Actomonas aquatica: one gene and its partner. The protein of the gene in region 1 interacts with the protein of each later gene in a pairwise test. Links are inferred from orthologs where the notes say so. Each region holds a gene or a part of one and is shown on either strand. Other genes may lie near its edges.

Region 1 (3,098 bases):
TGCTCCAATACTCCCCGTTTTCCGTCACGTAGTGCAACCCGTCGCGGCGGATCACCCGCAGGCGATCACCCTGACGCCAGTAGACGGCGGGCATGTTGGGGTCTCTGACCTGCGCATCCCATTCCTTCAGCTTCTCGTCACGCTCCTGGTCATAACGCCCCAGCTCGTGCATGAACTGCGTGATACCAAGGACCGTGTAAGCGGACCGCCAGTAGCGACCGCGCCACAACACCGCGGTTTCGTTGGCCGCATCGCTGGTAAACCACGGCGTCCACGTCTTGAGATCGGCGGAAAGCGCCAGCTTGCGCTCGCTGGAGGCCAGCACCCATTGCTCACCGTCATGCCTCACCCAGCGCAGCTTGGTGCCGGGCTCGAAGGTGAGCTTCTCCCACGCCTTCAGGTCGCTCGAAAAATACAACGTCCCCGCTCCGTCGACCAAGGCATAGCGTCCGTCGGCATAGACCACGGGACTTATCGGTTGGGCCACGCCCTTAAAGTTCACGTAACGGAACGGCTGGGCCGCGCTCCCCGCGTCCGTTTGCGCCACGGCGCTTCCACTTCCGAATGCCAGCAACGCCAGCCCGACCCACCACATTTTCAAATACGATTTCATAGGTAAATTAGATCGCTGGCAGCACGCCGGTCAGCGGTTCTTCCAGCTCGAACCGCTGCTCCAGATTGCGGCGCAGCCAGCGCGGGGCCCACCACGGGCACACGCCGGCACTGCGGCAGTTCCACACGGGGCAAGAATGTCATCGGCATCACTCAAGATGCCCCATCATAGACCGCTCCCGAGTCCCCGCCCATACGCACACTTGCGCAGGCGATGGCCCCATCCGACGCCGTTTCTTAAACACGTCTACGAGCGATAGCGAATCGCTGTGACATGGACACGAATCTACACGAATAGCGATTCACCTTCCGGTTCATCGTCTATCCCCGAAACCCCGTTTCAGTGCGTAGGCGGTAGCCGAAGCTATTCGTGTCCATTCGTGGTTAAAAACAGACCGTGCCTCACCGCGCCTTGTCCCGCGACGGCGGGTGCCTCAGCCGCTGAGTCCCGGATAATCCAAGGTCGCGAAATGATCGGCCAGCGTTTCGGCGCGGCGGATCACCTTCCACTGGTCGCCGCCCTGCCACAGCACTTCAGCCGAACGCAGCTTGGCGTTGTAGTTGAAGCCCATCGAGTGGCCGTGTGCGCCACTGTCGTGGATCACCACCAGGTCGCCGACCTCGGGCGTCGGGATTTCACGGTCGATGGCAAACTTGTCGTTGTTTTCACACAGCGAGCCGGTCACGTCGCACACCAGCTTCGGCGCGTCCTCGCGGCCCGGCACACTCACGTGGTGGTAGGAGCCATACATGCCCGGACGCATCAGATTGGCCATGCACGCGTCCAGACCGATGTATTCCTTGTAGGTCGACTTGCGGTGCAACACGCGGCCCACGAGGTAGCCATACGGCCCCGTGATCATGCGGCCACATTCCATGGTGATCTTGATCGGACCGAGCCCGTTCGCGACGATCGTCGCCTCGTAGGCTTCGCGGATTTTTTCACCGACCAACTTCAGGTCCACCGCCGTGTCCTCCGGGCGATACGGGATGCCGATGCCGCCACCGAGGTTGAGCATCTCAAAGGTGATGCCGAGCTCGCGGTTCAACTCGACCACGAGGTCGAAGAGCATCTGCGCCGTCTCGACGAAGTAGTCGGGGTTGAGCTCGTTGGACGCCACCATGGTGTGCAGCCCAAAACGCTTCACGCCCTTCGCCTGCGCCATGCGATAGCCTTCGAAGAGCTGCTCGCGGGTGAAACCATACTTGGCCTCCTCCGGCTTGCCGATGATGGCGTTGCCCGCCTTCAGCGGCCCCGGGTTGTAGCGGAAGCTGAGCAACTCCGGCAAGGTGCCGCCGAGCGCCTCCTCGAGGTAGGTGATGTGACGGATGTCATCGAGGTTGATGATCGCCCCCAGCTCGGCCGCCTTGCGGTATTCGTAGGCCGGTGTGTCGTTGGACGTGAAGACGATGTCCTCACCCTTGATGCCCACCGCCTCGCAGAGCACGAGTTCACCCATCGAGGAGCAGTCACCGCCGAGTCCCTCTTCCTTGAGCGCTTCCATCACGAACGGATTCGGCAGCGCCTTGACCGCGAAGAAATTCTTGAAGCCACCCGGCACCCACGAAAAGGCCTCGTAAAAGGCCCGCGCGTTGGCGCGCATCGCACCTTCGTCGTAGATATGGAACGGCGTCGGCACCTGAGCGGCGATCGCTTCCAGTTGGTCTCGGTCAAAGGGCAGGCTCTTGTCGGTCATAGTCAGCGGTAAGTGGAACGTCCCAGCGCAGCCAGCCCGCAAGCCCTGTCAACGCCGGAACGCATTTCGCCCCACCCGCGCCCCGCCCGCGCGCCACCACTGCCCACAAAACCCGATTTGCCATTTGCGCCCCTCCGCCTCTGCGAAGAACTTGCGCTTATGTATCGTTTTCGACGCGTCTTGTTGACCCTTTCTCTGGCCCTCATCCCGGCTTTTGCCGGGTCCGCCTTCGCCCAAAGCGCCGCGGCCCCCTCGCCGATGCTCGCCCCGGAAGCCTCCGAACCCATTCAAAAACTGAATGCGATCATGGAGCAGCTGCAGGCCAAAGCCTCCTCCGGTGAAGCCACCTCCGCCGAAGATTTCGCCCCCGAAGTCGCCGCTTTGGAAGAGTTGCTCGCTTCCTACGAAGGCCAGGTGGACGAGGATATCGCCCGCATCGCCATGACCGTTGCCATGGTCAAAGCCCAGCTCGGTGCCGACCTCGACACCGTCGTGGCGCAGCTCGAATCGGTCACCACCACCTACCCGGGCACCCAGGCCGCCGCCATGGCCGGCCAGATGCTGCAACGCGCCGCCGCCGCTCAAGCCAAGGAAGCCGCCGCCGCGAAGCTCGTCGGCAGCCCGGCCCCTGAGATCGACTTCACGTGGTCCACCCACGACGGCCTCACGAAACTTTCCGACCTCAAGGGCAAGGTCGTCGTGCTCGACTTCTGGGCCACCTGGTGCGGCCCCTGCATCCGCTCCTTCCCGCAGGTCGCCGAGCTCACCGCCCACTACGCCGGCAGCCCG
Region 2 (3,123 bases), 2.5 Mb from region 1 along the record:
GTGCGCACACACGTCGAGCCCCTCCGGCACGGTCACCGTCACCTTGGCACCGCCCGCCTCGCGAGCGATGACCTCTTGCACCACCGACGCCAAAGTCACCGCCTCCAACGCTACTGCTTCGCCGCCCAACTCTGCCTGGGTAAAGTCCAACAACTCCGCCACCAGCGCGCCCATTTGCTCCACTTCCTCGCGCACGTCCTCCACTTGCGCCCGCAGTCCCTCCGGCACCCGTTCCTCCAAAATCGTCGTGCCCAACTGCAACCGCGCAATCGGCGACCCGAGCTCATGCGCCACATCCGCCAGGAACTTCTTCTGCCCGTCCACCAGCGCCTGTAGTCGCGCAGCCATTACATTCACGCTGTCGCCGAGCCGGCCGATCTCATCGCCCCGCGTAGCCGGCACCCGCGTGTCAAACTTCCCTTCCGCGATCCGCCCGGTCGCCCGCTCCAGCGCCCGCAGGTCCCGCGTGATGCCCATCACCAGCGGCAGCCAAAACAAAGCCGAAATCACCAGCGCTGCGCCCACTGCCACGACCAGCGGCCGCAGGTCAAACAAGGCCCCAAACGCCCAAACCGAATCCGAAATCGCAAACAGCGTCCCCGGGCGCGGCGGCATCCCTTGGCGCACCGAGACCGGCACCCGCGCGCCCATCCACCAGCCCGCCGGTTCGTCCACCTCCACCAGGATACGGCCGTCCCGCCCCTGCTCGGCCGGACGCGGCCGTTGCGGCGGTGGAGGCTGAGGCCGCGGTGCCTGCGACTGCGGTCGCGCCATGTCATCCGGCGGCAAAATCGGCGGCGGTAGACGCTCCCCGACTCGACCAGCCCCTTCCCCACCCGCCGGCGGCCGCAGATGCTTGGCCACCTCATCCGGCACCACCACCTCCGGCCCGGCCACCCGCGTGCCGTTATTCAACATCACCACAAAAGTCAGTCCGTAGTCCGCCGCGTAACCCGCCAACAGACGTTCCCGCCCAGCCTCATCCTCGCCGTTCAACTCCGCCATCAACACATCGGCCACGCCGCGAAAACGATCCCCCACCGCCCGCTCCACCCAGCCGTGCAACCCGCCGCTGAGCACCAGCAAACTCCCCGCCACCACCAACAGCAGCAGGATATTGAGACCGAGCCACAGCCCGATTTTAGCCGCCAAAGACAGACGCAGTTTCACCACGCAGTCCTCCCTATCACGGCATACCCCGGTCGTGCTCGTTTCTTTACCACGGCTTAACCTTTATGCGCCTGACCGGCGGCGTTGTCCGGCTCCGTCGCCGGATCGATCATCATGTAACCCGCCGACCGCAGCGTGCGGATGTAACGCGGCGCGCGCGCATCGTCGCCCAGCTTTTTTCGCAGCGCCGAGATGTGCACATCGATCGAGCGATCAAACACGTCGTAGTGCCGCTCCCGCACCTCGTCCAACAACGCCTCCCGACTGCGCACCCGCCCTTTCGCCCGCACCAGACTCCACAGCAAATCAAACTCCACCGGCGTAAGCTCCAACTCCCGCTCCGCCAACAACGCCCGACGCGCCTCCGGTATCAGCCGCAGCTCCCGCACCACCAGCTCCTCGATCGTCGCCGATTCCCCCGCCCCCGCCGCCTCCGCCGCGGCCGCCTCCCGTGCCGCCGATCGGCGCAACACCGCCCGCAACCGCGCCAGCAGTTCCCGACTGGAAAAGGTCTTCGGCACGTAATCATCGGCCCCCACCTCCAGCCCTACGATCCGATCCATTTCATCACCCCGCGCCGTCAACATCAGCACCGGCACTTCGCTGTGACGCCGTATCCGCTTGAGGACCTCAAAACCATCCAACCCCGGCAGCATCACATCGAGCAACACGACATCCCACGCTGCCGCCGCGTCCACCGCTCGTTCCACCCCACTCGGCCCGTCATGGACGGCCGTCACCGCGAAACCCAGCGGACTCAAATAATCGCTCACGAGGCGGCACATCTTGCGATCGTCATCGATCATCAAGACACGCGTCGCGGTCGCGTCGGTCGGGGCTGCACCGGGGAAAGTCACGCCCAAGCCTCTGCCCGGCCACCGCGCTCCCTGCAACCCTTTCGCGTTGGCGCGATGCCCAAATCAATATCCGCACATCTTGCGCCAAGCCCTGCGGCGCGCAACCGCCCCGACCGGCGTATCGTCTACGCAACCCCTCCCCGCCATGAAGAAAAACGTTGGATCATTCGATGCCGGTGCTCGCTTCATCCTGGGCTGCATTTTGCTGTTCCTCGGTGTGCAAACGATCGGTTGGTGGGGCCTCATTGGATTCGTTTTCTGGCTGACCGGCGGACTCGGTTTCTGCCCGCTCTACTGTGTGCTGCGCCTCGACACCGCCGCCTGGGAAGAGCGGTGGGAGAAACGCCATCCGCACAACCCGCCGGATTTCCACCACTCCAACTGAGACCCTATTCCCGCCGCAGCGCCATCTGCTCCCGCCACGCCGCCAATCGCGGATCGTAGCGGAGCCAATCCTGCACCTGCGCCCAGCGCTCGCGCCCCTCGCGATAGCGATCGACCAGCGCGTCCATCATCGCCGCGTAGTCACCCATCGTCGCCCAGACAATGAGGTGCTCCCGTTGCGGTCCCGCCGCCCGCCCGACCTCCGAATCATCAAACTCACGCAGCGCCGCCAACGCCGCCACTTCCTGGCCCAGCAGCACGCGCACCTGCGCCTCTACCAGCGCCAACGCCACCTCGTCCGGCCTCGCCTGCCGCCGCGCCATCACCGTGCCCAAAGCCTGTTGCCACGCCGCCCGCGCATGCTCCCGGGCCTCCCAACCCAGCTCCGCAATCTGAGCCGCCCATTGCACGCCCTGCAGGAGCGAAAGCGGCCCGGTGAACACGTCGCTCTCGATCCACACGTCGCCCTCTCCCTCGTCCGCCAACGTGTCGATCGCCTGTTGCGCAGCCGCCCAATCCCCCGCACCAAGCGCTCGCAACGCGACCTCGGCCTCACCGCCCCCACCGCGTGCGCCCTCCGCTCCCGCCTCGCTCAGTGGTTCTACAAATTCGTTTCCCGTCTTCGGCGCATCCTCGCTCGCCAGTGGAGCCACCATGGCATCCCGCACCGCGGCACTCGCCTCCTCTCGCGTCATCGTCGTCTGCTGCGCGG

What was found.
Region 2: the proteins of K1X11_RS20885 (region 1) and K1X11_RS11465 interact in binary tests that used the Escherichia coli proteins (3 or more experiments, as listed by UniProt). The link is inferred for Actomonas aquatica from one-to-one orthologs.

The regions. Positions count from the first base shown.
Region 1 is NZ_CP139781.1:5,468,825-5,471,922, reverse strand. Bases 179-2,961 are described here. They hold K1X11_RS20885 (diaminopimelate decarboxylase), read right to left. Parts: upstream 2,310-2,961; coding sequence 1,047-2,309; downstream 179-1,046. Other genes in these bases: K1X11_RS20880 (TlpA family protein disulfide reductase), read left to right, coding at 2,469-2,961; K1X11_RS20890 (tetratricopeptide repeat protein), read right to left, coding at 179-487. In the rest of the region: more of K1X11_RS20890, read right to left, coding at 1-178; more of K1X11_RS20880, read left to right, coding at 2,962-3,098. UniProt on the Escherichia coli protein: Specifically catalyzes the decarboxylation of meso-diaminopimelate (meso-DAP) to L-lysine. Is not active against the DD- or LL-isomers of diaminopimelate.
Region 2 is NZ_CP139781.1:2,948,770-2,951,892, forward strand. Bases 102-2,909 are described here. They hold K1X11_RS11465 (response regulator transcription factor), read right to left. Parts: upstream 1,977-2,909; coding sequence 1,227-1,976; downstream 102-1,226. Other genes in these bases: K1X11_RS11460 (sensor histidine kinase), read right to left, coding at 102-1,170; K1X11_RS11470 (YgaP family membrane protein), read left to right, coding at 2,173-2,412; K1X11_RS11475 (TIR domain-containing protein), read right to left, coding at 2,417-2,909. In the rest of the region: more of K1X11_RS11460, read right to left, coding at 1-101; more of K1X11_RS11475, read right to left, coding at 2,910-3,123. UniProt on the Escherichia coli protein: Response regulator member of the two-component regulatory system CpxA/CpxR which responds to envelope stress response by activating expression of downstream genes including cpxP, degP, dsbA and ppiA.